DNA from 3 places in the Crenothrix sp. genome. Region 2 is predicted to be linked to each of the others. Evidence: predicted binding sites of a transcription regulator. Region 2 holds the regulator's gene; each other region holds the start of a gene.
The links. The regulator HrcA, encoded in region 2, represses chaperone genes, less so after heat shock. The targets are predictions, from matches to a motif close to TNTTAGCACTCNNNNNNNNNGAGTGCTAANA.

Region 1 (8,405 bases), on a different contig from region 2:
TCAACAATGCCAATGGAAGAAGGCGCAAAAAAGCTTTGTTAATATCCATAAATATTACCCCAATGATGGCCCGACAATTTTTTATATCAATCATCTAGAAAGGCATCTGACGCAATGTCCAAACAATCCTATGTACAAGCCGGTGATAGAAGTAAGTCATCTTTCAGCTTCAAGGCAAGAATTATACTCAAATTTAGGGATACAATGAGTCAGAAGCATTGGAGTTAGCTATTTTGCCGATGACTCATAAACGCTATACTTAAATGCAGCCTTTGCCCTAATTTAAAAAAGTACTATAGTTATTAGTGAAATAACTTGACGCTTAAGTTATTTATTCCCTGAATTTAGTAGGGGCTCGCTTAATTATTCTGAACTGGAAGCTATGATTTTTAAAAATTGGTTTAAACGTTTACTGACTCGAAAAAAATCTAAACCTACACCCCTTGTTTCTTCCACGGTAGATATTATCGAAATTGCACAGGAAGAGACGGTAGGGTTGAATTTTAAATCCGCTATTGAAGCGCATCAAAACTGGAAAAAACGACTCACATCCGTTGTGGATGGCAGTTCAGCCGAAACACTCCAGGTTGAAATTGTTAGCCGTGATGATCAATGCTTGCTTGGCAAGTGGATTTATAGCGCCGGTGGTAAACAGTTTTCTACCTTAGAGCAGTTTTCAAGACTCCAAAAAAATCATGCCCATTTTCATAGCTGTGCAGGTAAAGTATTACATTTAGCACAAACCAAAAATACAAACGCAGCCATCGCCGAACTCAAAGAAGGTGATTATGCCCAAGCATCTCAAGAAGTCATCAGAGATCTGGTCGCTGTTTATACGCACGTCACAAAATAAAGCCACCCGCTTAAAACAGAACACTATTCAAAGGCTAAACATTCAGCTGTCTTTAGTCCCAAACCCGTGTAGGGAATAAAGACAGCAGCAGAGCAATTAATCCACTCATGCTTGGACGCTAGATATTGAATACGTTATCATAAACGCTTCACATCATATCCGACACTATGAGGCAGTTTATGAAAAGCCTTTTGATTTCCAGCTGTTTGTTGTTAAGTGCCTGTTCGCATCTCCCTCCCGCCATTGAAAATCCGCCACCCGTAGAGATAACTTACGATCAAGCTATCCACAACATTAACGCCTACAAAAATACGCTTGTGCGTTGGGGTGGTGTGATTATTGACGTAGAAAACGAAGAATATCAAAGTTATATTCAAGTTTTACTGTATCCTTTAAACAGCTACGGAAGGCCGCAACTGGATCAAACTAATTCGGGACGCTTTATAATCAACAGCCCCAGCTTTCTTGATCCTGTAGTTTATAGCAAAAATACTGAAGTCACGGTATTTGGCGCCTTGCTTGGAGAGGTAGACCGAACAGTTGATAAAAAAACGCTTAAACTGCCAGTCGTTTTATCACAGATCATTCATTTGTGGCCAAAATACGACCCCAGTACTTTCTATGGGGGTTATGGAATGGGATATGGCGGCTTTGGACCTTATAACGGTTATTATGGCGGCATGAGAGGTGGATGGGGCAATTATCCCTATTACGGCGGTTATTATTCACCTTTTTATGGTTATCGCAATCGTTAGCTAAACCTCAGCACACTTTTACAGTGCATTTATTTGATATTTTTTAACACTGCTTCAGCACTAAATTACACTATTGTTAAATATTGATTAGCTCGCGCTTGTACGTTGACAACAAGCCCTATTCAGTTCGATAATCGCCCTTTCACAGAGTAGTCGCAGAACTACTAAAACAACACAATAAAAAACTACGGAGTAGTCATGTCAAACAAAACCGCAATAACCGTCTCCACATTATGGCGCTATCCAGTAAAATCAATGATGGGTGAAGAGCTTAATGGGGCGCACATTAGTATGGGCGGATTATTAGGTGATCGTTTTTATGCGCTTATCGATACCGAAACTAACAAAGTTGTCAGCGCCAAAAATCCAAAAAAATGGCCTAATATTTTTTCATTTCGCGCTGCCTACACTGATCCACTTGAAGCTAACGCATCTCAAGCAGTGTGGATTTCACTTCCAGACGGTAGTGTTTTACACAGTGATCAAGCTGATATTAATGACAAGCTGTCCAGTTTTTTAGGACGCCCGGTAAGATTAGAAACCAAAGCACCAGACGCTGCAAAACTAGAGCAATATTGGCCAGAATACGAAGGCGAAGCCAACGAAATCTCCAGCGAAACGGTTGCTGGCGATGCGCCACAAGGTTCCTTTTTTGACTATGCTGCGCTGCATTTACTGACTACCAGCTCAATCCAGGCCATGCAAAAACTGTATCCTTCTGGTCGCTTTGAGGTCAGGCGTTTTAGACCGAATATTATGGTTGATACCCTGGGGTTGGAAGGCTTTGTTGAGAATGATTGGGTAGGTAAAACCATACGATTAGGTGATACCTTACGGGTACACATTTCAGATCCCTGCCCTCGTTGCGTAATGCCAACGTTGGCTCAAGGTGATTTGCCTGCGGACAGTGGCATACTGAAGCACGCCGTTGGAAAAAATACACCAATGGTGCCGTTTGCAGGTAAGGAACTGCCTAGTGTGGGCGTGTATGCTAAGGTTGTTCAAGCGGGTTGGGTTAAGCGTGGGGATACCATTACCATCGAAGATTGATAACTTATAGAATGGGTCGGATAATTTCTAACTCATTCTATTTTATTACCTTTAGTCTAAAGTTGTCTTTTTTGTAATTACTATGCCAAGTATTTACCGTTCCGACCTTGATGGCTTACGTGCTGTCGCTGTCCTCAGCGTCATTCTTTGTCACGCGCAAATTCCAGGATTTGCGGGTGGGTTTGTGGGCGTTGATATCTTTTTGGTCATTTCCGGTTTTTTAATCAGTGGCATCATTTTACGAGAAATAGCGCAAGAGACTTTTTCATTTAAAAATTTCTATATGCGCAGAGTGCGCCGCATCCTGCCCGCCTTATTGACTGTGCTGTTTGTCATTAGTGTTTTGGCCTGGTTTGTAATGCTGCCGAATGATTTTCGGCGCTTTGGTAAAGCTCTAATTGCTAGTATTTTCATGATCCCCAATATTGCAGCCTGGAGCTCATCTGGAGATTATTTTGCTCCCTCTGCTGATTCTAATCCGCTGCTGCATTTATGGTCTTTGGGAGTAGAGGAACAGTTTTATCTGTTGTTTCCATTGCCGTTTGTATTTTTGTTGCGCAAATTCAGCGCCTGTATGTGTTGGACAATATTGACTTTCCTTACCTTATCATCGTTGGGCTTAGCGTTTTGGGCTGCATCACACAAACCTGCCTTCGGTTTTTACTGGCTACCCACACGTGCCTGGGAGTTCTTGTTAGGCATTGGTGTGGCTTATTATTTTAGTAAGCCACTCACTGTAAAATACACAGTGCAATTATGGCTGGAATTATTGGCTTTTGCGGGGCTATTACTAATTATATTCGCCGTATCTGCACCGCAGGGAGCAGCATTAGGATCTTCACTGCCCTTTCAGATTATGGCATGTTCAGGCACAACTTTATTAATCACAACGGGCTTAACCGGAGAGACATGGGTATATAAATGCCTGGCACTTAAACCCATTGTAGGGATTGGATTAATCTCGTATTCCCTTTATCTTTGGCATTGGCCATTGTTAAGCTTGTTCTCCTATTGGCAAGCGGGCGTCCAAGTCGATGGACATGACTACATAATCACAGGATTGTTGATATTAAGCGGTGTGATGGCAACACTCAACTGGAAATATATTGAACAACCTTTCCGGAATAAACATCGCTGGCTTCAAAAACCATTAATAAAAACTGTTTTGACGGCTCAAATACTATTGCTCGGATTGGGAATAGTTATATGGTATACAAACTGGACTCCACAGCGATTTAACCCCTATCAGCTTCAATATGCTGCGGGGCAGGATGATGCAAACCCATTACAAAAAGACTGTCTATTTGAAGACACCGGAGAGAGTTATAAACCTGATATTGAAAAATGTTTAATTGCGGGCCATTCAAATCTACCTCCCCGTTTTATTGTCTGGGGCGATAGCCACGCAGACGCTTTAACTCCCGCATTCGAAACCTTGGGGGAATTGTATAATGTTCCGGGTATTCAAGTAAGTTATAACACGGGGGCTGCTTTATTGAAGGCAAAGACTTTAAAATTTTCTGATAAATCGAATGATAACAGGCAGTTATTTTATCAAAATGTCATTGACTTTCTACAGCAACAGCCGTTAATAAAAGATGTTTTTTTAGTAGGCTATTGGAATGCTTATACTGAAGGCAGCCGTAAAATCACCTATCTTGATGAGCATGATTCGCTGAAAGCGTTTCAATCAAGCTTTAAAGAGACAATTAAGCACCTTACTGCACAGGGTAAACGGGTATGGGTGGTGTTATCTGTACCCAAGGCTGACAGAAATGTACCTTTATGGTTGGCATTGAATGAAACACAGGGTGAAGTAATATGGATTGATGGCTATCTTGCCCAACGTAACGTACTTTTACCTTTTTTTGAGCAAATGCAAGCAGACTATAAGGTGAGATTATTAGATCCCAGCGATTTATTATGTCGTGATAACAAGCGCAGATGCAGAATTAACAGTGCGGGCAAGGCACTGTATTCTGATTACCATCACTTATCCGCCACTGGTGCAATATTTGTTGCTGAGAGTTTAATGCCAGCATTTAAATTGATGCAAAAGGAAAAATATTTATAAAAAAAGCCCCGATTGCATTACGCAAGCAGGGCTTTTTATTGCGCTTAAAACAGCAAGGTTTTAAGACAACATGATTACATCATGCCGCCCATACCACCCATGCCGCCCATACCACCCATATCGCCCATGCCACCGTGTGCGCCTTTCTCATCGCTAGGTGCATCGGCAATCATCACTTCTGTAGTCAGCATTAAGCCAGCTACAGACGCTGCATTTTGCAATGCAGTACGGGTGACTTTCGCAGGGTCAAGAATACCCATTTCGATCATATCGCCGTATTTGCCAGTGGCTGCATTATAACCAAAATTGCCAGTACCTTTTTGTACTTCGTTGAAGACCACTGAAGGCTCATCGCCCGCGTTAGCAACAATTTGGCGTAAAGGCTCTTCCATTGCACGACGTAAAATATTAACACCGACTGTTTGGTCGTGGTTAATACCTTCAAGGCCAACTAATGCAGCCAATGCACGTACCAGCGCAGTACCGCCGCCAGCAACCACGCCTTCTTCAACCGCCGCGCGGGTAGAATGCAGTGCATCTTCAACGCGGGCTTTCTTTTCTTTCATTTCGATTTCAGTGGCAGCGCCGACTTTAATCACGGCAACACCGCCAGCCAATTTAGCCAGACGTTCTTGCAATTTTTCTTTATCGTAGTCAGAAGTCGCATCTTCCGCTTGAGCGCGAATTTGTGTTACACGGCCTTTGATTTGCTCTTCAGAACCTGCACCATCAATAATGGTGGTGTTTTCTTTAGTGATTTGTACGCGTTTGGCTGTACCCAATTGGCTCAGTTCCGCTTTTTCCAGGCTTAAACCGACTTCTTCAGAAATAACCGTACCGCCGGTCAACACAGCAATGTCTTCCAACATGGCTTTACGACGATCGCCGAAACCAGGTGCTTTAACCGCGGCAACTTTAACGATACCACGAATCGTGTTAACAACCAGAGTTGCCAACGCTTCGCCTTCAACGTCTTCTGCAACAATCAATAATGGACGGCCAGATTTAGCAACCGCTTCCAAAATCGGTAACATTTCACGGATGTTGGAGACTTTCTTTTCGTAAATCAAAATCAGCGGATCGTCTAATTCAACGCTCATGCTGTCTTGTTTGTTGATGAAGTACGGTGACAAATAGCCACGATCAAACTGCATACCTTCAACCAAGTCTAATGAATTATCAAGACCTGTGCCTTCTTCAACGGTAATAACGCCTTCTTTACCGACTTTTTCCATTGCTTCAGCAATAATCTTACCGACTGACTCATCAGAGTTAGCAGAGATTGTACCGACTTGAGCAATGGCTTTATTGTCAGCACAAGGTGCTGCTGAGGCAATAATCGCTTCAACTGCTTTGGTCACCGCCAAATCAATACCGCGTTTTAAATCCATAGGATTCATGCCCGCAGCAACGGCTTTCAAGCCTTCGTTGACTATGGATTGTGCCAAAACAGTTGCAGTGGTGGTGCCGTCGCCTGCCACGTCAGACGTGTGCGAAGCCACTTCTTTAACCATTTGCGCGCCCATGTTTTCGAATTTGTCTTTTAATTCGATTTCTTTGGCAACCGATACACCGTCTTTGGTAATGGTTGGAGCGCCGAAACTTTTATCTAAAATAGCGTTACGACCTTTAGGGCCCAAAGTTACTTTTACTGCGTTGGCTAAAATATTGACACCACGCGCCATACGGACTCGTGCGTCATCACCAAATAATACGTCTTTTGCTGCCATGTTTATTTATTCCTGTGTGTGATTATGATTGTGGTCAATGAGTTAGGACTAGCCTAAAATGCCCATAATGTCTTCTTCACGCATTACGATAACGTCTTCACCGTCAACTTTAACTTCGTTGCCAGCATATTTACCGAATAATACATTGTCGCCGACTTTAACTTCCAAAGCGCGAACCTGGCCGTTATCCAGCGGTTTGCCACTACCAACAGCCAATACTTTGCCACGGCTGGGTTTTTCTGCAGCAGAACCTGGCAGAACGATACCGCCCGCACTAGTGGTTTCTTCTTCAACACGTTTTACGATGACTCTATCGTGTAACGGACGTATATTCATTTATGTCTCCTAAAAACAGATTATTGTTATTAAAACTTGAGTTGTTAGCACTTGTTGCCAATGAGTGCTAATGATAATGAGCTTTCGCAGTTTGTCAAGTGTGTGGCATTATTGGTCACTTCATTTTAATTGCCATAAGCTATGAACGACACCCAACTATTACGCTACAGTCGCCAGATCATGTTGCCGCTGTGCGACATTGAAGGACAACAAAAACTACTTAACGCCAAGGTATTGATTGTTGGCGCGGGCGGTTTAGGCTCTCCTGCATCGATGTATCTGGCTGCGGCGGGTGTGGGGTCAATCACTATTTATGATAATGACGAAGTGGATTTATCCAATCTACAAAGACAAATTGCTCATCACACTACCGATATTGGGATGGATAAAGTAATTTCAACCCGCCAGACCCTGAATAGTTTAAATCCGGATACTACCGTCAATGCAGTCAAACAGAGGCTTAGTGGCGAGTTGCTGGAAACAGAAGTTGTCAACGCTGATGTTGTATTAGATTGTTCAGATAACTTCACGACCCGCTTTGCCATTAATCGCGCTTGCGTTAAGTATCAAACACCACTGGTATCGGGTGCGGCCATTCGTTTTGAAGGTCAAGTTGCTGTATTTACACCGGGGCGCAATAACAGTCCCTGCTATAACTGCCTATACACGCACGATGGCGAAGAGCTGCAAAACTGCGCTACTAATGGTGTTATCGCGCCTATTACTGGGATAATTGGCAGCATACAGGCGCTTGAGGCAATGAAATTGATTATCGACATAGGAAAAACCTTGACTGGGCGACTATTGCTTTTAGACGGCCTGACGATGGAATGGAATATTATGAAACTTAAACAAAATCGAGATTGTCCGACCTGTGGTGTCCAAGGTTAATGGAGCACTGATTTCTACCAATAGAACAGCACTTGGTGGTTAAGTACAACACCTGCTAAACTATAAAAAAATGCAGGAGCAATCATGGCCACTATAACTTTTGATACCCTTGAACTGGTAGATAAACTAAAAACTGCTGGAATACCGCAAGCACAGGCTGAGGCAGTCGTGCGCGTTATTGCCGAAGCCCAAGACGGACTTGTCACAAAACATGACTTAACAGAAATAAAAGCAGAAATGAATGTTCGTTTTGAGCGTATTGATGGTGAATTAAGGCTAAATAGATGGATGCTTGGCGTACTATTAGCCGGTGTCATCTCTTTAGTATTAAAGGCATTTTTTTAAATGCCCATCTTATTAACAATTTTACATTGGGATCAAACGACACCCAGCAAAAGTTGCGCGAATAAACAGTTCATCGTATACTTCGAAGTGGCTTTACTTGAGCAAGCTAGTCAACATTTTGGAAACTTAAAGAGGTTATGATTATGAAATGGGAAACACCAAGCTACACTGATCTGCGTTTCGGTTTTGAAGTAACAATGTACATCTACAACCGTTAATTCCTTTTCGGCTTTGTGGAAAAAAGGGGTTCCCAACAGAGCCCCTTTTTTTTGACCTCGCTGCCGTCAGGCATCACCCAAATCCCCACTATTAGGATAACTCAACATGAAAATTAGAGTTCTCGGCTCAGGTGCAGGTGGCGGATTTCCGCA
Region 2 (8,405 bases):
CCATGCGCCCTGATGCGCCAATAACTGCAATTCGCATGCTTATTATCCAGTTAATTTATCAAAAAAACTCTTTACGCCGTCTGTCCACGAATGTTCCTGTGGATTATGTTTTTTACCGCCACCACTGAGTGATTGCCCCAGTTGTTCAACCAAAACTTTCTGTTCTTTGGTTAAATTTACCGGCGTTTCAATTTGCACTTTACACAGCAAATCGCCCACTGCTCCGCCACGTACAGGCTTAACGCCTTTGCCCCGCAATCTGAACAGTTTGCCGGTTTGGGTTTCAGCAGGAATTTTTAACGATACCTTGCCGTCCAGTGTAGGCACATGAATATCATCGCCTAAGCACGCGGTGACAAAACTGATCGGCACTTCGCAGTATAAGTTAGCGCCATCACGCGTAAAAATCTCATGATCTTTAACCTGGATTTGTACATACAAATCGCCTGCAGGAGCGCCGCGCTCACCCGCCTCACCTTCTCCGGTTAAGCGTATTCTATCGCCTGTATCGACACCTGCGGGGATTTTTGCCGATAAAGTTTTGCTTTCTTGTACGCGGCCTTGGCCATGGCATTTACCACACGGATCTTTGATTTGCTTGCCCGTGCCACGGCAGGTAGGACAGGCTTGTTGCACAGAAAAGAAGCCTTGCTGCATGCGTACTTGGCCATGACCATGACAGGTAGAGCAAATCACAGGACTTGTGCCTTTTTTAGCGCCAGAACCCGTACATTCACTGCACACTACAGCAACAGGGATACGAATTTTGGCCTCGGTACCAGCAACCGCTTCTTCCAGTGACAGCTCTAAGTTATAGCGTAGGTCATCACCGCGCTGTGCTGCGCCGCCACGTCTGCCATTCCCAAATATATCGCCAAACACATCGCCGAATACATCGCTAAAGCTTTCTGCGCCAAAACCGCCTGGCCGTCCACCACCGGATTGATCGACACCGGCATGGCCAAATTGGTCGTAAGCGGCACGTTTTTTGGAATCGGATAGAATCTCATAAGCTTCTTTAATTTGCTTAAATTTGATTTCAGCCGCTTCAGGATTATCCGCATTGCGGTCGGGATGATGCTTCATCGCCATACTGCGATAGCTTTTTTTTATTTCTGCGTCGCTGGCGTTTCTATCTACGCCGAGGAGTTTGTAAAAGTCTTCTTTTGCTGCCATGGAATGTTATTTTTGTGTGTTGTCAGGGTAAAAATCTTCGTCTAATAACTGTTTTTGCTCATAAGAGCATGTTACTGGAAATGTTGCTAGGGGTAATTTTGTCTCATTAACAGCTAATTTTACCGCGCGGCCATAAGATTTTTCGATAGCTTCAGTGAGATAGTTCTTCAAGCTGGGCATATCGCTTAAAAGATAATCAAGTTGTATACGTTGTTCATTGATGGAAGAATTCCAGCTATTACAGCGCATAGCAGGTTGATACTGCCATTTTAATAGATGGGCTATCAGGATGATAAGGCGATTAACCAATTCTCTTTTATTGCTTTTTGCCATATCCTCTAATTCTTCGATTAAGTGAGTGGTATCAATTTCACTAAACCGCGCTTGTTTTAACAACAAGATATGTTCTTGGGTCCATAAATTAAAATCATGGTCGTAAAGCGTTTGGATATTCATTAGTGCCCTACCGTAAATAAAAAAGCGTGGTTACGCATTAATAACCCAGCTTTCAAGAGCACTGCATTAAGTTAAGCAAGAAATCTCCCTTTCCTACTGGAGAAGGGGCGTGTTCTTAACTTAATGGCAGTGACTTTCAAGAGATGTTACGCATTGTCCACGAAAACCACAAAAAACTCCAACAGACATGATGCTGTAACGAACTGCCTTGCTCTACCGGTTAAAACGCCAAAGCAGGTCTAGCATATTCCCTTCTAACTAAAGGAAAATATTGCCGACCTGCTCAATTGGTTTTACTTATTTATCGTCTTTAACTTCTTCAAACTCGGCATCAACCACACCGTCATCTGCCGCGTGAGCAGATGATCCACCCGCAGCGTTACCCGCGTCTTCGCCACCGGCTTTTTGTGCATAAACACGTTCGGCCAGTTTACCAGACAATTCAGTCAGTGCATTGGTCTTGGCTTCGATGGCATCCTTGTCTTCATCTTTAACCACCTCTTTCAAGGCGTTGATGGCTTCTTCAATGCTGGCTTTTTCAGCAGCATCCACTTGCTCAGCCAATTCTTTCAGTGACTTTTCGGTAGCGTGGATCATGCCCTCCGCATGGTTACGGGCGTGTACCAGTTCAGTCAATTTACGGTCTTCATCCGCATGGGCTTCAGCATCTTTAATCATGCGTTCCACTTCATCAGGTGACAACCCACTAGAGGCTTTAATAACAATCGATTGTTTTTTGCCCGTGGCCTTGTCTTTAGCCGATACGTTCAAAATACCGTTGGCATCAATATCAAAAGACACTTCAACTTGTGGAATACCACGGGGAGCCGGAGGTATATCCGCCAGATCGAAACGTCCAAGTGATTTATTGGCAGCCGCTTTCTCACGTTCACCTTGCAACACATGAATGGTCACAGCAGTCTGATTGTCATCCGCTGTTGAAAATACTTGTGAAGCATTGGTCGGAATGGTGGTGTTTTTTTCAATCAGCTTGGTCAGGATGCCGCCCATGGTTTCAATACCCAAAGACAAGGGAATAACATCTAGCAACAATACGTCTTTAACATCGCCTGATAAAACCCCCGCTTGAATGGCAGCGCCCAGAGCGACTGCTTCATCTGGATTGACATCTTTACGCGGTTCTTTACCGAAAATGTTTTTGACCATTTCCTGCACTTTAGGCATACGGGTTTGGCCGCCTACCAAAATGACATCGTTAATGTCAGATGCAGAAAGCCCAGCGTCTTTTAACGCGGTAATACAAGGACCTTTAGTGCGTTCAATCAACTCCTCTACCAAAGACTCCAGCTTGGCGCGGGTTAATTTAACGTTTAAATGTTTAGGCCCTGTGGCATCCGCCGTAATATACGGCAAATTAACATCGGTACTTTGCGCCGAAGATAATTCAATCTTGGCTTTTTCTGCCGCTTCTTTCAAACGTTGCAGCGCCAATGGATCGTTATGTAAATCAACTGTAGTTTCTTTTTTGAACTCATTGGCCAAATATTCAATCACACGTGAGTCAAAATCTTCACCGCCCAAAAAGGTGTCGCCGTTAGTGGACAATACTTCAAACTGGTGTTCGCCGTCGATTTCAGCAATTTCAATAATCGATACGTCAAACGTACCGCCACCCAAATCGTAAACAGCAATTTTGGTGTCACCTTTGGGTTTGTCCATACCGAACGCCAACGCCGAAGCCGTCGGTTCGTTGATAATACGTCTGACTTCAAGACCCGCAATACGACCGGCATCCTTGGTCGCTTGACGTTGTGAATCATTGAAATACGCCGGTACGGTGATAACTGCTTCGGTGACTTCTTCGCCTAAATAAGCTTCGGCATCTTTTTTCAGCTTCATCAAAATACGTGCTGAAATTTCTGGCGAGGCCATTTTTTTGCCGCGCACTTCAACCCACGCATCACCGTTTTCTGCTTCAACGATTTTGTAAGGCACCATTTTGATGTCTTTTTGTACGACATCATCTTTAAAACGACGACCAATCAAACGCTTGATGGCAAACAGCGTGTTGTTAGGGTTGGTGACCGCTTGACGCTTGGCGGATTGACCGACCAATACTTCGTCATCACCGGTAAACGCAATAATAGAAGGTGTAGTACGCGCACCTTCGCTGTTTTCGATCACTTTAGCAACGCCGTTTTCCAGCACTGCAACGCATGAATTGGTGGTTCCTAAATCGATTCCGATTATTTTAGCCATTGACTATACTCCAGACTTTAATAGATGTTGTAAATGATGATACCAATATGGGGGCTGTTTTAATGTCTTCAAGCCTTTTAGTTATCGGCTAACGGTTTTTCTGCGGCTTTTGCCACCACAACCATCGCAGGGCGCAGTAAACGGCCATTTAATAGATAGCCTTTTTGGAACACAGTCACCACGCTATTAGGTTCAGCGCCTTCCACTTCCTGTACCATGACAGCCTGATGGTGATCAGCATTAAAGGCTTGCCCAACCGGGTCTAGGGTTTCAATTTTAAAGCGGGCAAACGCGGCTTCAAATTGTTTAATGGTCAGTTCACTGCCTTCACGAAATTTTTGCACTTCTTCGCTATCGCCGGTCGCCGCTTGCAAACCCAGTACCAAGCTGTCTAGTACCGACAGCATTTCCTTGGCAAAATTGGTCAGCGCAAATTTATGCGCGTCTTCTAAATCCTTTTGGGTACGTCTTTTCAGATTTTCCATTTCTGCCATTGCACGAACCGCTTTATCCCAGTTGTCTTGAGCTTTCTGTTCCGCAGCATCCAATGCTTTTTGCAGTTCTTCAACCGTGGGTTCTAGCTCAAGCAATTCCGTGTGTTCACTGTTATCTTGAATGTTGATTTCGTCTTGAATTTCAGGCGTTTCCTGATCAGTACTCATATTTGGAGTTTCCTATCTGTTAGTTAATATTTAATTTTGTTATAAGTAGGGATAACCTTACTTTTAAAAAGACAGGTTAATGCAAACTTAACAATCAAGGTTTATCTAACTATGGGGATGTTGGATTAGGATTCAAGGCTGCGCTTAATAATTTTGCGGTAATGTCAACAAACGGGATAATTTTTTCGTAGGCCATGCGTGTAGGACCAATAACGCCCAAAACGCCCACCACTTTATCACTGATATGATAAGAGGAAGTCACCAGACTGCACTGGTCAAAGACCTGATAGCCGGATTCTTCGCCAATAAATATTTGTACACCGCTAGTCTTCATACATTGATCAAGCAGATAAATAACATCCTGCTTTTGATTAAACGCATTAAAGAGTTTTTTTAAATGATCCCGACCTGCCAATTCAGAAAACTCCATCAGATTGGTTTCGCCGGTTAGTACGTAATCTTCTTTGGGATTTTCGTCTTCAAACGCCAGTTGCGCTATTTTGACGGCATCGAGCAGGCTTTGGTTAATGCGTTGCTGATCATCTTGCAATTCTTTAAACACAGATTCACGAACTGCCGCAAGGCTATGTCCACTGTATATAGAGTTGAGATAGTTACCAACCTGCTGTAATTCTGCCGCACTGAAAGCCCGCGTAGTTTGAATGATTTTGTTGTGAACTTCCTGTTCATTAGTCACAAATATCACCAAAACACGCGCATTGGATAAAGACAAAAATTCAATATGCCGTAAGCAGACTAACTCTCGTTTGGGCAGCGTTACTACACCCGCCATTTGTGTAAGCTCAGACAGCAACCGTGAGGCGCGACCTATAATATCTTTATTACCATCCCGGGCGCTTAGTTCGTGGTGTACCCTTGATAATTCGTTAGACTCCAGCGGTTTGACAGTCAGTAAAGAATCGACAAACAATCGATAGCCGCTGGCGGTAGGAATGCGTCCTGCAGAGGTGTGCGGTGAATGCAAAAAGCCCATGTCCTCAAGATCAGCCATAACATTGCGGATGGTGGCAGGACTTAGTTTTAAATCAGAATCTTTAGATAATGTTCTCGAACCTATCGGCTGGCCATCGCTGATATAACGTTCAATTAATATTTTTAATAGCTGTAACGATCTTTCATTTAAAACTTGCGCACTACTCACACCAACCTCTTTATTTACAGTAATTTAGCACTCATATAATTGGAGTGCTAACTTTTAAAAATATCAGCTGCCTGTATTCTTGTCAATACATTAAAAATAAGCGCTATTTGTCCACCAGAACACTAAAACACCGGAGAAAAAATGTTTACATTATAGGCTAGACCAATAACGTGTTTTTTACAGCAAGGTAATATTCCTGCAAGTATCTGTAGGCAAAGATTAAAACTGCAACGCCTCAAATCTAATACAGAAATCAAGAGATCGTTTGACTGGTTAAGAGGAAGGCACTATATTCCAGTGCAGAGCCCGCTAGGTTTATTATTTCTTTCTTTTCTATACATAACAGGAGAGCACCACATGATTCCATTCGATCTAACTGGCCCCATTATTTTCTTCGTCGTAATTTTGGCTTTTCTGTCACTGCGCATCGTAAAAGAATACGACCGTGGCGTCATTTTCTTTCTCGGTAAAGTTACTGGCGTACGCGGCCCCGGCCTTATTATTCTGATACCGATTCTTGAGCAGATGACCAAGGTTACCCTGCGCACGATCACCATGAATATCCCATCGCAGAAGATCATCACCAAAGACAACGTATCCATCGACATTGCGGCGGTTGCTTACTACAAGATTGTCGATCCTCAAAGATCGGTTATTGCTATTGAAGATATCACCAGCGCGGTGAAGCAGATCAGCCAGACTACTGTACGCAACGTGGTCGGTCAGTTTTCGCTGGATCAGTTGCTCTCGCAAACTGTCGATATTAATCTGCAAATCAAGAATGTGATTGACGGGCACACGGAACCGTGGGGCGCGGAAGTAACAGCCGTTGAGATTAAGGATATTACGCTTCCGGAGAATATGCAGCGAGCGATGGCAAAAGAGGCGGAAGCCGAACGTGAGCGCCGCGCCAAGATTGTCGCTGCCGAAGGGGAGTTTCAGGCGGCGGTCAAGTTAGGCGAAGCAGCGGACATTATTGCTGCGCATCCGGTTGCGCTGCAATTGCGCACACTTCAGACCATGGCGGAGATTGCCACGGAGAAAAACTCTACGATTATTTTTCCTGCGCAGTTTATGACGACCGTGCATGAGGCGCTTTCAATGGTTAAGCAAGATAGTAGTAATAAGTAGTTGCTCAGATCAGAGGCCACGCCGAGACATGAGACGCATCATCGCGAAAGATGCGCTTCACTTCGTTTAGCAAAAACTATGGCTCTGTGCAGGAGGCTTTTTTGGGGCGAATAATTTCTCCAGACCCGCATTCTAGCTGTATTCGGCCACAACCAGACACACAAAATTCAAAGGCTCGAACCAACAGAAAGAATTATGTATAAATTGCTTGTATTATCGTGCCGTAATGAATTCTAAATTCTTGCTAGTTAAATTTTTATTGGGAGAAATCAAAATTATGAAGAAGAGTTTAATCATACTTTTAGGATTGCAATTCTTGGCCAGTGCATCTTTTGCTGGTATACCTGAGCAAATTACAAACAAAGAAGAAATCAACAAAATCTTGTCGCAAATCCCCGTTACAGATAAAAATATGAATTACCGAAATATCGGTGAAAGACTGGCTAATATTGGAATGACAGTTGACAACATCATGATTTATAAAATCACAAAAAAAAGCGACATTGAATCCGATGAAGATAGACTTGGCGATGTAATTTTCCAAGTTTATACAAGCAATCCGTCATCAATTCTTACAACACAATATTGCGATATGCTTGGATCGCCAACATATTTAAAACGAAATGGGAAATACATTCCACAAGACAGAACAGCCGTTTGGTTAATGACCAGTAAATGTTAATTACCGAAAAAGGTGAAAGCTAGCAATGCGAGTTACATTTGATACCAACACCTTAGATCGTGCAGTTCGGCCTAATAGGTTTCCAAAAGATATGCGTCAACCCGAATACTTTAAGATTCAACAAGGATTAGTTTCTGGTTCAATTGAAGGTTTTTTTTGCGAAACAATTGTCACATGCGAGGGTATTCAAAAAATTGATCGTGCGGAGGTATTAAGTAGTATGACGTTGACATCGACACGAGAAAATATGCAAAACGAAGTTGGAGAAGATGTTATTAAAATAACTATTAAGCCTGAAATGCCGAAGCGGAAACCTTTACACCCCGAAGTTCTCTCACGTTTGCAGGCAGCCCTTAAAGTTGGCATGAGGGTGCTCGGTGCTCCAAGAATAGGTGGTGTACGGATAGAAGATCCTAATAATGTAATATATTTTCAAGAAGTTACCAACTCTGTAGCTCAATCTGAGCGTTTAGATAGATATCATAAAGCCGCTATGGCTATTGAAGGTCGAGGAGTCGGTTTTGCACAAATTTATAGCTTGGCGGCGAAATTGGCACAACGAGCTGATGTAAGAGAACTGTGGTATAAAAGTCTCGGACGAACCAAAGATGTTCACGAGGAAAATGCGGTAAAACGTGCAGTTGCTGAGTGGGCTGACGGTGATACTATCGCCGCACATATTGGCTATGGAATTGATTTCCTTTGTACGGAGGATAATGCGAGTAAATCAAACGTTAATTCTATTTTTAACAAAGAAAACCGTGATTGGCTAAATGAGCACTTCAGTGTGCAAATTATTGGGCTTAGTGATCTAGCAAAAATGATTTAGAGGCATAGAACGCGCTAAACGCAGTGAAGTGCATCAATAGCGAGCCATGCATCAACTTACATTGTATATTCTACATGGGTCAATAAA
Region 3 (8,405 bases), on a different contig from region 2:
TTTGTTCACGTTCATCATTACCGCCACCCATGCCGGCACCGCCTCTTTGGCGACCTACCGCATCGATTTCGTCGATGAAAATAATGCAGGGCGCATGTTCTTTAGCTTGCACAAACATGTCCCTAACCCTGGACGCACCGACACCCACGTACATTTCAACAAAATCAGAACCTGAGATGGTGAAAAACTTTACGCCTGCTTCACCGGCAATCGCTCTGGCGATCAACGTTTTACCTGTTCCTGGAGGGCCTACCATTAAAATACCGCGTGGAATTTTGCCGCCCAGTTTTTGAAATTTCTGTGGGTCTTTCAAAAAATCAACCAATTCAGAGACTTCTTCTTTAGCTTCTTCACAACCTGCCACATCAGCAAATTTAACGGTCATTTTATTTTCTTCAAGCATTTTGGCTTTACTTTTGCCAAAACCGCCACTGCCCGCACCAGCTTGCCTACGCATGTAGATAATCCATACGGTTATCATCAGCAACATAGGGAACCAGGCAATGAAGATTGACATCGCCATGGACTGCTTAGGCACTTCAGAGGTTCTTATCTGAATTTTGGCAGCCAGCAAATCATCAATTAAATGGGTATCGCCTGGATTGATCGTCTCGAAGTTTTCCCCTTCCGTAGTACGAATCTTAATAAGGTTAGCGATCATTTCTACGCGTTCAATTTGTCCTGTTTTAACTTTATCGATAAATTCTGAATAAGCAATAGAGTCCTGTATAGGAGGCGTAGTATTCAATCTGTTGAATATCAGCATAGCCACTGATATCACAACCGAGATTATGAATATATTAAATAAATGTTTCTTCATTACGTTATCTCCGAATCTCGTTAGTCATTAACGATAATTTATAGGGTTTTACAGTACTCATCACTAAACAGTGCATATTTGTCTCTCGAACTCGAAAAAGATTCAAATTATTTTCATATTTCCCATAATAATTTCAAATCCGTTATCTGGGCTGCATTACAATACCATTTCTCAGCCGCTAAAAGGCTTTTTTACGCCTTTAAGCGTAGGTTATAACCAGAAAATCAGGTTTTTTCAGTTATCTTGATCTGAAAGTGTAGCGCACTCCACTACAAAAAATTTATAAGTTGTTGACCATAATTCAATTTAATTTTATTAAGCGCAATAACCTGGATTTGCCGAATGCGCTCTCGAGTCAAATTAAATTCTGCGCCTATTTCCTGCAACGTCATTTCGCTACTCGAATGCACACCAAAATGACAACAAACCACTTGGGCCTCGCGTGGATTAAGAGTTTTTATCGCCTCGGCAATCAAGGCTTCAAGTTCTGACTCAGCGATATCCTCAATGGCATGGGTAAAGGTCTGCTGCTCTAAAAAATCAACGGGGGCAAAGGCTTTCTCACTGTCATCATCATCTGAACCGTCTAAGGATATGGCGCTTTGAGCAATGGCCAAAATAGTATTGATATCCTCGCAAGATAACTGGGTCTGCTCAGCAATTTCCTGAATGCTTGCGTCCCTACCGACTCGTGTTGTAATTTGATCTTTTGCGCGGTACACCCGGTTAATGTTAGCAATTTGCTCACACGGAATGCGCACAGAACGTTCGCTACGTGATAAAGACCGTGAAATGGCCTGTCTGATCCAATACCCCGCGTAGGTTGAAAACTGAAACCCCAAGCGATAATCAAAGCGATCTACCGCTTTCAATAAGCCGGTTTGGCCTTCTTGAACCAGATCATTAAAATCCAGAAAACTGCCTTTGTATTGATTAACAATGAATGACACCAGTTTATTGTTAGCCATCACCAAATCTTGCCTACCTTTTAGCCAGCACTGCTCCGCAACAAATACGGCTGATAAATCATTATAGATGTCATTAGTGGGTAACAAAAGAAACAACGTGCTGTATTGCTCATGGTAAGTCGTTGTGAATTTCTCCAAAACTTTGGTTTTATTAGGTGTTGGCATCGCTTTTAGACGCTTATCCACCACAAAGGTTTTATGGGTTGAAGACCAATTTAAAAACTCACTCAGCCCAACGTCAACCTTAAATCTATAAGCAATAAGCTCTGCAAGCTCCACTAGATCTTCAAATAAATAAGGAAACAGCTGTAAATGCGTCATTAAACGCTGCTTACAGCTGATATAAAACGCATGATTGGTCTCCTCACGCTGCGCGTGTTGATGCAGTTGCACAAAGTCTTTTTTTATTTGAGAAATGGACGTTTCTAAATCAGTACCCGTAGTGTCAGGTTCATCACGCTCAGCGGTATCTATAATAGGTTGCTCATATTTATTAATAAGCCACAAGGCACTTATTGGAAATAGAGCCAGTGATTTAATTAAATCTGCCTTGGCATCCGCTAAATTTTTAGCTAACTGATAATTACCGTTTTTAATCTCATCTACTAACTTGCCCTGACTGGGGTTGGTATTTTGTCCCATACCAACAGTGTTAATGGTTGATGCCGATGTTTTATACTCTGATAACTGTCTATCTAAATAAGCCACAATTCTCGATCCTCTCACATAGTCGGTTCTTCACAATTAAAACGCTTATTCAATACTTTAAATTGCACAGAACCGCTGCGCTTAAAGCACACATGCGTTTTTATTGCCCTCAGGTGTTACGACAAGCCAAAACTCAATTAGTTTGATTGTTTTCTAAAATTTTTAGTTTTTGGTTTATTACGCACTAATTGAATTGTCTACTTAGGTGATGACAAATAGCTACAAAAGCGGGGGACGAAAGGAAATATTTGGATGCAATTTTCTGAGTGTTTTAGGTTAAAACGTTAAGAGCGATAAAGAGCACGTGCGTGGCATTAACCACACTGAAAACCTGTCAATGTTATCCTCCGGGTGCGCCAGGGATATTATTAATCGTTACGTACAGCTCGTGGGTCTAACGCATTTTGCACCACATCAGCAAATAAATTAGCCGCCAATACCAACGCGAACATAAATACAAAGGCGGCAGATAACGACCACCATACAATAGGCTCTCTCGCCATTTCTAGTCGTGCGCCATTAATCATATTTCCCCAACTATAGGTAGTAGGATCAACACCGATATTAATATATGACAGCACAGCTTCTGCCAATACCAGCGAGCTAAAATCAAGCACCACAGTAATGATGACAAGGTGCATAACATTCGGCAGAATATGACGTACTAATATCGTACGTTGCTTCACGCCCAGCGCGTAGGCAGCCTGCACATATTCCATTTCTCTAAGCTTTAAAGTTTCTGCCCTGAGCAATCGACACAAGCCTGTCCAGCTGGTCACACCCAAAATCAGGCAAAGGAATAAAAGCCGCATATCTGAACGCACCACCACGCTGGTAAACGAAGACTCATGATTAGCCATATACACTTGCACCATCAATACAGAAGCCGCTATAAGCAATACGCTGGGTATGGAATTTAATGTGGTGTAGATATATTGAATAACATCATCTACCCAACCTCGAAAAAAACCTGCCAAAATACCAAAGATAATCGCCATGGGTAACATAACCAAGGTAGTCAACGTGCCAATAACCAAGCCAGTACGAATGCTTTTTACGGCTTGATACAATACATCTTCGCCTACCTTATCGGTACCAAAAACGTGGTAATAGCCCGACAAATAAACCACTATGTAACTTAATAAAATAATAATAAACACCGTGCATAATGCAGGTGATAAGGTAAAAAATGGGGCTGCTGTTGCTTGAATCTTGAAGCGTGCCAGCAAAATCAAGAGCACTAAAAGACTGGAAAATAAGCAACCTTTCATAAAGGCTATGGATAATTTTTTAAGAATATCAGGAATATGTTGTGTTACAGGATCCTGTAAATGTTGCCCACCAAAAATTAAGCGCGGATAGCCCCATTGCGGTATGTCATCTGCCACGCTTATAATTTCTTTGCTATACAATGTTGTCGAAAACGGCGACGAGTAAGTTTTTTCAACGTGCTCTTTAAGGGGCGCTGCAAACTGATCAAGCAAACTGATAATTTCACCACCTTTGGCAGCAGACTTAAAATGCACCGAATCCAGCAAACCCACGGTAACAAAAAACAACAAGACCACTAGCGATATCATGCCAATATTGCTATCGGCTATTTTTTTTAATCCTTGCTTAATATGCTCTTTATTGCGCACAGAAAACGCCAGCGCCAGCAGAGCAAAAACCAACATAAATATCAGCGCATCCGTCCATAAAACAATCATTTCAATAACCTTGGGCAATTTGTTTGATTCAGCGTGTTCATAACACTTTAAATTTGTCAGCGCTAGAATAATACTCAGATGTGGATGAGGCAAGCCATCCCAGCGTCAAAATCTTCTGTTAATGAAATACTTGAAGATGAACTTTTAAAAAATTCAGCACTCTGATCCAAGGAGTGCTAATATTATATTAAAGTCATTTACAGTGAGGATATCATGACTAGTGCATTAGCTTTACCTATTAACTTGTCTGTTGGAACGTTTGATGCGTATTTGAACCTTGTGAGACAAATGCCAAAATTAACCGCCGAACAAGAGCGTGATTTAACAGTAAAATTCAAAGACCATGGTGATTTGGAAGCGGCACGTGAGCTTGTTATGACCAATTTGCGTTTTGTTGTTCATGTTGCCAGAGGTTATAGCGGCTACGGCTTGCCCATGCACGATATTATTCAGGAAGGGAATGTTGGCTTAATGAAAGCGGTTAAACGCTTTGATCCTACTATGGGCGTGCGCTTAGTATCGTTTGCAGTACATTGGATTAAAGCCGAAATTCATGAATACGTCATTAAAAACTGGGGCATCGTCAAAGTGGCGACCACCAAGGCGCAGCGTAAGTTGTTTTTTAATCTGCGTAAATTCAAAAGTGACATTGGCTGGCTATCACATAATGAAGCCACAGCTATCGCCAAAGATTTGGATGTGGATGTCGGTATCGTTTACGAAATGGAAAAACGTTTAGGCAGTACGGATATATCCTTCGATTTACCCGCTGATGATAGCGCAGATGAAAACTATAGCGCACCGGTAACTTTTCTTCAGCAGCATAATGCCGATCCTGCGGAATTGGTGGAGGCCGTTGACTGGGAAGGCCACGAGCAATCCCTATTATCCAAGGCGTTGGCGAAACTTGATGAGCGTAGCCTGGATATTCTTTCCAGCCGCTGGTTAGCTGATGAAAAAGCCACTTTGCATGAGCTTGCCGCACGTTACAATGTTTCTGCAGAAAGAATTAGACAGTTGGAACAAAATGCCATGAAAAAGCTGCGCAGTAGTGTTGTACTGGAAGCTTAATCACTCATACCTCCCCCCGACCATCACACCGAGTAAGTAGAGACGTAATATTTTATGTCTCTACAGGTCATCAAATCATGACCCCATCTGATATTGTGCAGCACTTGGTAGGGCAAGGTCGGTAACATAAACAAACCGTCTTCTCCTTTATGCCTAGCATATACGAGAGAAGACTTAGTTTTTATGCAGATTTGTATGGCCGCTGGGATAGGCTATAAAACCAAGCGATGATTTAGTCCGGTTTAAGTATACGCAGAAACGCCTGTGCATGTTCTGCGGCCTCACGACCAAGGCTGGTTAAATAACCACCGTCTTCTTGTGATACCAAGCCTTTTTTGTGTAGACGCTGTGTAGCTGCAATTGTCGCTTCTGAGGCAGTGTGTTGATGCACCTTAATGCCTTCCAATGTCGTCGACAAGTTGTAGCGTGACAAAAGATCCAATTCTTCTAAGATGTCTTGTGTGTAGGGCATTAGAAATCCTCTTATTATTTATAAAATGAATACATAGGATATGCCATTTCTACATCCTTACGGATTTTTTTTGTGAGCAAACATTGTTTAGCAGATGTTTTTATCAACAAGACCGGCTCTATAGAAGAAGCCATCCACTACAGCAAAGGCGCTAGCAGCAGGTCTAATTCGAAACGTTATGCTGTGCAGGATTAGGATCCTCAGCTGGCATATAAAAACGTGGCACACCCTTAATCGGAGCTTTGCCTATATGCAGATACTGTAGGCCTACCAGCGTTTCAATATCGGATATATATTCAATCCAGACAACGCTAATTTCCCCCTCCACTTCCAGTTCTTTAAATTCAAAAACCGTGACCAAACCTTTTTCTATTATTATCTTTTCAGGCAGACGAATCATTAATCCCTCCACTGACGCATTCACCGAATAAAACTCCCGGTAAATACCATCTAACAGAATAAGACCTGGCGCAACAATAGTCTTCCGGTAGGCTTTTCTTTTATAAAGCACACGGTCTATATCGTAGGAAACATTTTTAAACTCCAGCGCCAGCAGTAGATAATCATCCTCTATATCCACCCTAACGGCTTCGGTTTCTCCCGCCAACCGTAGCGTAGGAATATACATATCAATAAGGCTTGCAGCCAATACTTCCCTGTATATTTTGTTTAAGTCATTCTGGTTTTGCTTTTGGTTAATTTTTACGAGCACGCCTGTTAACGAAATATTCCTAACTGTGATGCTGTATTCCTCACCGCCCATATAAATTAAGCCATAAGATGCTAAATTTTTTCGGTAAGGTCGTTTTACATGTACGCTCATACTGATCCTCTTTTTTCGCTTTTGCAGTGGCGCTATTACTGTAGTAATGTACGTTGGAAGTATAGTAGGTTAATTATTTTTTATTTGGGATTTTTACGATTAACTGGCCTTTATAACCTTTAACACTTAAACCTTTACTGGTAATTTGTACAATGAAAAAGATTGTCATAGCGTGTTCAGTGCTGCTTCTAACGGCTTGCGCTACGTTGCCGCCTAAAAATACCGATAATATTTGTTCTGTTTTTAAAGAAAAAGACGGCTGGTATGATCAAGCACAGCATGTTTTTCAACGCTGGGGCGTGCCGATTCCGGTACAAATGGCCATCATGCACCAAGAGTCACACTTTGTTGCTGATGCACAGCCACCGCGCCCTTGGTTATTAGGCTTTATTCCTTGGTTTAGACCAAGCAGCGCGTATGGCTATGCTCAAGCACTGGATGGCACTTGGGATCAATATCTTAAAAGCACCGCAAACTCAGGTGCCGATCGCGATGAGTTTGCCGATGCCAGCGATTTTATTGGCTGGTATTGTGATATAAGCGCCAACCGACTGGGTCTCTCCAAATGGGATGCCAAAAACTTATATCTGGCTTATCACGAAGGCCACGGTGGATTTCAACGTAAAAGCTATTTACGTAAGTTGTGGCTAATGCAGGTTGCCAATAAGGTCTCTAAACGGGCAAGCTTATTCCAGGGACAATTAACAGGTTGTGAAATGAATTAGCCGAAACAGCCGTTTTTTTTGATAAACTAGATGTTTTAATTCACACAAAGGCGAAAATCGTGAGAAAAATTCAAGTTAGACTTCTTTCAGTTATCACCGTTATTGTTATAGGACTTTCTATGTTTTCAATGGCTAATGCTGGCTCTCCCGAAGAAAATAAAGCGGCGGGCGCAGCTTATCTGGTAACCAATGCTAAAAAAGCGGGTATCGCGACTACCAGCAGTGGTTTGCAATATGAAGTAGTCACCAAAGGTATCGGCACTAAAAATCCAGCAGCAACCGATAAGGTCACTGTGCATTACAAAGGCACAACCATTAACGGTAAAGAGTTTGATAGCTCTTATGGCCGTGGTGAGCCGATTACTTTCGGTTTAAACCAAGTGATTCCAGGTTGGACTGAAGGCGTACAGCTAATGACCGAAGGCGCGAAATACCGTTTTTATATCCCCTCTGAGCTGGCTTATGGCGAAGCCGGTGCTGGCGGTGCTATCGGTGCAAATGAAACGTTGATTTTTGATGTGGAACTGATCAAAATCAATTAAATTGCTTTTTGGTAGAGACGCAGATTTTGCGTCTCTACGTTGTGCATAAATCAGACGGGTTAAAAGTATTCTATCTTTTTTTCTCGCGCTTAATTTACATTCGCGCTCTATTTTTTCTGGCTGGAAATCAACAAAACTTTCATTTTTCTCGAAAGCTGACTGGCTTTTGTGACCATTCCTTTATGCGCTAAGCGTCAAAACTACCACCATGTCCACCTACGAATTGTTCGCCAGCACGCCCAAAGCCATGGAAGACATCCTTGCCGATGAACTTAAATCACTTGGCGTAACCCATACCAAGGCTACGATAGCTGGGGTTGCTTTTCAAGGTGACCTTGAAATGGCTTATCGTGCCTGTTTATGGTCACGCACCGCCAACCGCATCTTATTAATTCTCAGCTCGTTCTCGGTCACCAGCCAGGATGACCTGTATAACGGCATCTACAAGATTAACTGGTCTGAGCATCTGGAACCCACCGGCACTTTTGCTGTTACCTTTAATGTTAAAAATTCGGAAGTGATCAACAACAGCCACTTTGGTGCGTTAAAAGTCAAGGACGCTGTTGT

Region 1: groES (co-chaperone GroES) is a predicted target of HrcA. The motif match lies at 6,841-6,871, and genes of this name have one in related genera.
Region 3: rpoH (RNA polymerase sigma factor RpoH) is a predicted target of HrcA. The motif match lies at 4,357-4,387, and genes of this name have one in related genera.

Annotation. Positions count from the first base shown of each region.
Region 1 covers NZ_JAYTLQ010000048.1:57,837-66,241, forward strand. Annotated here, with positions in the region: gene ACHZC4_RS10385 (adenylate/guanylate cyclase domain-containing protein) at 1-208, shown strand, start outside; gene ACHZC4_RS10390 (CZB domain-containing protein) at 383-853, shown strand; gene ACHZC4_RS10395 (Slp family lipoprotein) at 1,033-1,608, shown strand; gene ACHZC4_RS10400 (MOSC domain-containing protein) at 1,807-2,658, shown strand; gene ACHZC4_RS10405 (acyltransferase family protein) at 2,741-4,732, shown strand; gene groL (chaperonin GroEL) at 4,807-6,462, opposite strand; gene groES (co-chaperone GroES) at 6,511-6,798, opposite strand; gene ACHZC4_RS10420 (HesA/MoeB/ThiF family protein) at 6,940-7,689, shown strand; gene ACHZC4_RS10425 (DUF1640 domain-containing protein) at 7,774-8,034, shown strand; gene pqqA (pyrroloquinoline quinone precursor peptide PqqA) at 8,178-8,252, shown strand; gene pqqB (pyrroloquinoline quinone biosynthesis protein PqqB) at 8,359-8,405, shown strand, end outside.
Region 2 covers NZ_JAYTLQ010000029.1:6,316-14,720, forward strand. Annotated here, with positions in the region: gene dapB (4-hydroxy-tetrahydrodipicolinate reductase) at 1-37, opposite strand, end outside; gene dnaJ (molecular chaperone DnaJ) at 43-1,176, opposite strand; gene ACHZC4_RS07170 (DUF29 domain-containing protein) at 1,183-1,632, opposite strand; gene dnaK (molecular chaperone DnaK) at 1,930-3,852, opposite strand; gene grpE (nucleotide exchange factor GrpE) at 3,930-4,514, opposite strand; gene hrcA (heat-inducible transcriptional repressor HrcA) at 4,624-5,676, opposite strand; gene ACHZC4_RS07190 (SPFH domain-containing protein) at 6,034-6,807, shown strand; gene ACHZC4_RS07195 (hypothetical protein) at 7,034-7,489, shown strand; gene ACHZC4_RS07200 (hypothetical protein) at 7,581-8,318, shown strand.
Region 3 covers NZ_JAYTLQ010000001.1:64,308-72,712, forward strand. Annotated here, with positions in the region: gene ftsH (ATP-dependent zinc metalloprotease FtsH) at 1-820, opposite strand, end outside; gene ACHZC4_RS00345 (sigma-70 family RNA polymerase sigma factor) at 1,090-2,496, opposite strand; gene ACHZC4_RS00350 (ABC transporter permease) at 2,865-4,205, opposite strand; gene rpoH (RNA polymerase sigma factor RpoH) at 4,419-5,276, shown strand; gene ACHZC4_RS00360 (TIGR02647 family protein) at 5,509-5,748, opposite strand; gene ACHZC4_RS00365 (PilZ domain-containing protein) at 5,912-6,571, opposite strand; gene ACHZC4_RS00370 (hypothetical protein) at 6,724-7,296, shown strand; gene ACHZC4_RS00375 (FKBP-type peptidyl-prolyl cis-trans isomerase) at 7,356-7,838, shown strand; gene rlmKL (bifunctional 23S rRNA (guanine(2069)-N(7))-methyltransferase RlmK/23S rRNA (guanine(2445)-N(2))-methyltransferase RlmL) at 8,047-8,405, shown strand, end outside.